Regions from separate parts of the Cupriavidus sp. NPDC089707 genome, predicted to be linked through region 2. Evidence: predicted binding sites of a transcription regulator. Region 2 holds the regulator's gene; the other holds the start of a gene.
The links. Region 2 encodes sigma-54, which starts transcription at its own class of promoters, with help from an activator protein. Its sites were predicted from a motif close to TGGCANGNAANCTGCTTT; they were not measured.
Positions count from the first base shown of each region.

Region 1 (3,406 bases), on a different contig from region 2:
GACCCATATCCCGCTGACCTGCACCGCCGCGCCGCTGTTCGACACGCACGGCAACCTGCACGCCATCCTCGACATCTCCGCGCTGACCTCGCCGCACGCCAAGGACAGCCAGGGGCTGGCGTTGCAACTGGTGCGCATCTATGCCGCCCATATCGAGAACGCCAACTTCCTGCGCGCGCACCGGCGCGACTGGATCCTGAAGCTGAACGTGGCGCCTGAGTTCGTCGACGTCAATCCCGAATACCTGCTGGCGCTGGACGAAGCCGGCCGCATCGTTGGCCACAACCACCGCGCCCGGCTGATGCTGGAGGGCGAGCTGGGCGGCGCGGCCGGCGCCACCGTGCTCGGCCAGCGGTTCGAGGCGCTGTTCGGCGCCCGCCTGGAGGACCTGGGCAACTACGTCTACTCCCGGCCCAGCGAGCAGCGGCTGGTCGCGCTGAACCGCAGCGGCGGGTTGCTGTACCTGAGCGTGATGCCGCCCGCGCTGCGCTGGCAGGCACCTGCGAAGGAAGCGCCGGTGGCCATGCCCGAGGCGCTGGCCGCCCTGACCGGCGGCGATGCAGCGCTGCAACAGCAATTGCAGCGCGCCGCGCGGCTGGTCGATTCGCCGATCAACCTGCTGATCCACGGCGAGACCGGCAGCGGCAAGGAGTTCTTCGCCAAGGCCCTGCACCAGGCCAGCGCGCGCCGCGGCGGGCCGTTCATCGCGGTGAACTGCGCGGCGATCCCGGAAACGCTGATCGAGAGCGAACTGTTCGGCCACCTGCCCAACAGCTTCTCCGGCGCCGGCCCGCGCGGCAAGCGCGGGCTGATCCAGGAAGCCGACGGCGGCACGCTGTTCCTGGACGAGATCGGCGACATGCCGCGCGAGCTGCAGTCGCGGCTGCTGCGCGTGCTGGCCGAGGGCGAGGTGCTGCCGGTCGGCGCCGCGCGGCCCGTGCCGGTGCGGCTGCGCGTCATTTCCGCGACGCACCACGGCCTGGAGCAACTGGTGGCCGAAGGACGCTTCCGCGAAGACCTCTTCTACCGCCTGAACGGCGCCCGTTTCGAGCTGCCGCCGCTGCGCGCACGCAACGACCTCGACTGGCTGATGGCGAAGCTGCTGAAGGAGGGCACTGGAGAACCTGTGACGCTGGCGCCGGCGGCTCGCGAGCGGCTGCATCGCCATCGCTGGCCGGGCAACCTGCGCGAGCTGCGCAACGTGCTGGAATACGCGCGCGCCGTCTGCACCGGCGGCTATATCGATGAGCACGACCTGCCCGACGGCCTCGGGACCGCGGCCATCCCCGCGGCACCGCCGCAAGCTGCGGAGATCGCCGGCGACAGCGCCGCCGCGCCGTTCGACCCGCACCAGCTGCCGCCCGAAGGCATGCTGCTGATGCAGTACCTGCGCGCTTCCGGCTGGAACCTGAGCGCGGTCGCGCGCCAGATCGGCATCAGCCGCATGACGCTGTACCGGCGCATGGAACGTTATGGCATCCAGTCGCCTAACCGGCGCGACGGGGCTGACGACGAAGGCGGCAAGCCCGTCCACTGATCGGGCTGGCGATACGGTTGTCCACCCGCTGTACACCTGTGCTGTGACACCTGTCACACCGCAGCGCTCCGCTTTGCCTATCCGCTGCGGGTAATCCCTCGGTTTTTTCGCATTTTTCGCCCTGCGCGCACTGGCACAGCCATTGCAATTTGCCTGTCACCACAACGACAACAGGAGACAGGCAATGGGGCACGCAGCCGTCGCCGGCACGCCACTGGTCGGCATCATCGCCAACCCGATTTCCGCGCGCGATATCCGCCGCGTGATTGCCAACGCCAACAGCCTGCAACTGGCCGATCGCGTGAATATCGTGCTGCGCCTGCTGTCCGCGCTGGCGGCGTGCGGCGTAGGCCGCGTGCTGATGATGCCGGACCGCGAAGGGCTGCGCGTCATGCTGTCGCGGCACCTGGCGCGCCGGCAAGGCCCCGACTCTGGCCTGCCCGCCGTCGAATACCTCGACATGCCCGTGACCGCGCGTGTCGACGACACGCTGCATGCCGCACGCTGCATGGCCGATGCCGGCGTGGCCGCCATCATCGTGCTCGGCGGCGACGGCACCCACCGCGCGGTGGTGCGCGAATGCGGCGGCGTTCCCATCGCCGGCCTGTCGACCGGCACCAACAACGCCTACCCCGAGATGCGCGAGCCCACCATCACCGGCCTCGCCACCGGGCTCTACGCCACCGGGCGCGTTCCCGACAAGTACGCCCTTGCCTCCAACAAGCGGCTCGACATCGTCATCCGCGACGGCGACGGCGGCTTTCGCCGCGACATCGCGCTGGTGGATGCGGTGATCTCGCACGAACACTTCATCGGCGCGCGCGCCTTGTGGAAGACCGACACCCTTGCCGCAGTCTATGTGTCGTTTGCCGATCCGCAGGCCATCGGCCTGTCCGCCATCGCAGGCCTGCTCGAACCGCTGGGCCGGCGCGATCCTGGCGGCCTGGCGATCGAGCTCGCCGCGCCGGGCGAGGGCGAATTCGACCTGCGCGCACCGATTGCGCCGGGACTGCTATGCACGGTGCCGGTGGCCGGCTGGGAACGGCTGGAACACGGCCGCCCGCACCGCGTGCGCCAGCGCAGCGGCATCGTTGCGCTCGACGGTGAACGCGAGCTGGCCTTCGGCCCTGACGACGAAGTCACCGTGACCCTGCATGAACACGCTTTTCGCAGCATCGACGTGGCGGGCTGCATGCGCTATGCCGCGCAGCATCGGCTGATGCGCAGCACCAACCCGTTGCTTACCTGCCTTTCCTGAAGTGCAACCCTTGATAGAACGAAGGAGACAGACATGACAGCCAGAGCTTCGCAAGATCCTGCGCAACATCGCGCCGCGCTGCCGCTCGACAAGGAAACGCTGCTGACGGTGTACCGGAAGATGCGCACCATCCGCGATTTCGAGGAGCGCCTGCACGTGGACTTCGCGCGTGGCGACATCCCGGGCTTCGTCCACCTGTACGCAGGTGAGGAAGCCGCGGGCGTCGGCATCCTCCACCACCTGCACGATGGCGACCGCATCGCCAGCACGCACCGCGGCCACGGCCACTGCATTGCCAAGGGTGTGGATCCGGTGGCGATGATGATGGAGATCTATGGCAAGAAGGGCGGCTCGTGCAACGGCAAGGGCGGCTCGATGCATATCGCCGACCTGTCCAAGGGCATGATGGGCGCCAACGGCATCCTGGGCGCGGGCGCGCCGCTGATCTGCGGCGCCGCGCTGGCGGCCAAGTTCCGCGGCAAGGGCGAGGTCGGCATCACCTTCTGCGGCGACGGCGCTTCCAACCAGGGCACCTTCCTGGAAAGCCTGAACCTGGCCGCGGTGTGGAACCTGCCGGTGATCTTCGTGATCGAGAACAACGGCTATGCCGA
Region 1 is NZ_JBIVHB010000010.1:240,853-244,258, forward strand. Features, by position in the region: gene ACIP1U_RS18445 (sigma-54-dependent Fis family transcriptional regulator) at 1-1,537, shown strand, start outside; gene ACIP1U_RS18450 (ATP-NAD kinase family protein) at 1,722-2,795, shown strand; gene ACIP1U_RS18455 (thiamine pyrophosphate-dependent dehydrogenase E1 component subunit alpha) at 2,829-3,406, shown strand, end outside.
Region 1: the regulator sigma-54 is predicted to act here: its motif matches at 1,669-1,686, upstream of ACIP1U_RS18450 (ATP-NAD kinase family protein).

Region 2 (3,406 bases):
TCTACATGATCGTGGGGCTGGTGAACCTGGATGAGGGCGATATCGTGCTCGACGGCGACCACATCAGTGGCCTGCCGATCCACGAGCGTGCGCGCATGGGGCTGTCCTACCTGCCGCAGGAAGCCTCGGTCTTCCGCAAGCTCAACGTCGAGGAAAACATCCGCGCCGTGCTGGAGCTGCAGGTGGAGAACGGCAAGCCGCTGGCCAAGGCCGAGATCGACCGCAGGCTCGACGCGCTGCTCGACGACCTGCAGATTGCGCACCTGCGCAACAACCCGGCGCTGTCGCTGTCGGGCGGCGAACGCCGCCGCGTGGAAATCGCGCGCGCGCTGGCATCGTCGCCACGCTTCATCCTGCTGGATGAACCGTTCGCCGGCGTGGACCCGATCGCAGTGGGCGAAATCCAGCGCATCGTCAGCTTCTTGAAAGCGCGCAACATCGGCGTGCTGATCACCGACCACAACGTGCGCGAAACGCTTGGTATCTGCGACCACGCGTACATCATCAGTGAAGGCACCGTGCTGGCCGCCGGGCGGCCCGAAGAGATCATCGCCAACGAATCGGTGCGGCGCGTCTACCTCGGCGAAAACTTCCGCATGTGATGTACCCGCCTGCCCGCAGCGGCAGGCCATTGATTCTGCCTGCTACCGGCCCCATGATCTGGATGTGGGCCGCCCACTGCCGGCGTCGATCAAGCCGCGACATCGATAGCAATTTCCGTTCCAACAACGGAAAGATGCGCATAGAATAGGTCGCATGAAACCGTCGCTACAGCTCCGCCTCTCCCAGCACCTGGCACTGACGCCGCAACTGCAGCAGTCGATCAGGCTGTTGCAGCTTTCGACGCTGGAACTGCAGCAGGAAGTCGAACAGGCGCTCACGGAAAACCCGCTGCTCGAACGCGAGAACGACTGGATCGACAGCCCGCTGCGCGTGGCCGCCGATGGCTCGGTCAACGTGCAGAGCGCGCCGGCGCCGGCACCAGCCGAACCGCAAGGCAACGGCGAGGCGCGCACCGATAGCGCAGGCGACGACGACAGCTACGGCGACAGCAACAGCGGCGAAGACTACGGCGGCGACTGGAGCCTGGACGACTTCGCCCGCCGCCCGCAAGGCGACGAAGATGAGAAGACGCCGATGCAGCTGCGCGAGGCCGAGCCCACGTTGCGCGAATACCTGATGGAACAGCTCACGCCGCTGAAGATCTCGGTGCGCGACAAGGGCCTGGCCATCTTCCTGATCGAATCGCTCGACGACGACGGCTACCTCGCCGCGACGCTCGAAGAGATCTGCGCCGAACTGCCGGAAGAACTCGAATTCGAGATCGAGGAAGTGCAGGCGATGCTGACGCTGCTGCAAAGCTTCGACCCGCCAGGCGTGGGCGCGCGCAACGCGGCCGAGTGCCTGGGCCTGCAATTGCGCCGGCTGCAGCACCCGCAGCGCGAGCTGGCGCTGAACATCGTGCACAACCACCTCGAACTGCTGGCGGTGCGCGACTACACGCGCCTGAAAAAAGCCCTGCAGGTAGACGAGCCTGCACTCAAGGCCGCCCACGAACTGATCCGCTCGCTGGCCCCCTACCCCGGCCATGCATACAGCCGCCCCGAGGCCGACTTCGTGGTGCCCGATGTGTTCGTGCGCAAGAGCGGCGGCGGCTGGATCGCGCAACTCAATCCGGATGTGATGCCGAGGCTGCGCATCAACGACATGTACGCGCAGATCCTGCGCGGCGCCAAGGGCGAGTCGGGTACCGCGGGCCTGCAGCAGAAGCTGCAGGAAGCACGCTGGCTGATCAAGAATATCCAGCAAAGGTTCGACACGATCCTGCGTGTCTCACAGGCCATTGTCGAGCGTCAAAAGAACTTTTTCACGCACGGCGAAATCGCCATGCGCCCCTTGGTTTTGCGGGAGATTGCCGATACACTGGGATTACACGAGTCAACCATCTCCCGGGTGACGACCAATAAATACATGGCAACGCCGATGGGTACTTTCGAACTGAAGTACTTCTTTGGCAGCCACGTGTCCACCGAAACCGGTGGCGCGGCTTCATCAACGGCCATCCGCGCCTTGATCAAGCAACTGATAGGAGCCGAAGACCCGAGGAATCCCCTTTCCGACAGTCGCATCGCCGAACTGCTGGGTGAGCAAGGCTTCGTTGTCGCACGTCGCACCGTTGCCAAATATCGCGAAGCCCTGAAGATCCCCGCAGTGAATCTCCGCAAGTCTTTGTAGCCGAGCCCACCGCCTGCCTGGTGAGGCTCTTTCAGAAGGAGAAGCGCTATGAACTTCAAGATCAGTGGACACCACCTTGACATCACGCCGCCGTTGCGTGAGTACGTGGAAACGAAGCTGGAGCGAATCGTCAGGCATTTCGATCAGGTCATTGGCGTTAGCGTGCTGCTCTCTGTCGACAACCACAAGGAAAAGGACCGTCGGCAATACGCGGAAATCAATCTACATCTCAGGGGCAAGGACATCTTCGTTGAAGCGCATCATGAAGACCTGTATGCAGCGATCGACGCACTCGTCGACAAGCTGGACCGTCAGGTACTGCGCTACAAGGACCGCGTGCAAGGCCACGACCGCGAAGCGGTCAAGTACCAGATGGCCGCAGCGCAGATGCAGCAATGAGAATGCCCGGTGGCTCCGCAGAGGGCTGCTGAATCAAAACTGAACAGGCAAGCCGCGCATTGCGCGGCTTTTTTGCGCCCGCGGCGCTGTGGCGCCTGCGCAAAGGCCTGTCACCCGTTTGAGACGGAATGTTCGCAATGGCCGCGGCAGGGTGTATGCTGCGCCATACATGCAGAACCGCATCCTGCCCCGCCCGGTTGAGGTGCGGACGCCCACAGGCGCGGCGCTGCGCTGCACAATCACAGGGAGGCCGCTGCTCTATAATGGCCGGACGCCTCGGCGTTGCCGGCGACCGGCAGCCTCTGAGCCACGCACTGCCCTGCGGAACGGCGGATCCGCCCGCTAACTGAAATCCTGCGCATCGCCCATGAATCGTTTGGCCAAATTGCTGCCACCCGGCAATATCACCCTCGACGTCAGCGTCACCAGCAAGAAGCGTGTGTTCGAGCAGGCCGGGCTCCTTTTCGAGAACAACCATGGCGTGGCGCGCGCCACCGTGACGGATAACCTGTTCGCGCGCGAGTCGTTGGGCTCCACCGGACTTGGCGCCGGCGTGGCAATCCCGCACGGCCGCATCAAGGGCCTGAAGCAACCGCTCGCCGCCTTCATGCGCCTGGCCGAGCCGATCCCGTTCGAGTCGCCCGACGGCAAGCCGGTATCGCTGTTGATTTTCCTGCTGGTGCCGGAACAGGCCACGCAGCAGCACCTGGAAATCCTGTCCGAGATCGCGCAGCTGCTATCGGACCGCGACATGCGCGAAGGGCTGGCCACC
Region 2 is NZ_JBIVHB010000001.1:75,033-78,438, reverse strand. Features, by position in the region: gene lptB (LPS export ABC transporter ATP-binding protein) at 1-602, shown strand, start outside; gene ACIP1U_RS00400 (RNA polymerase factor sigma-54) at 757-2,235, shown strand; gene hpf (ribosome hibernation-promoting factor, HPF/YfiA family) at 2,284-2,634, shown strand; gene ptsN (PTS IIA-like nitrogen regulatory protein PtsN) at 3,002-3,406, shown strand, end outside.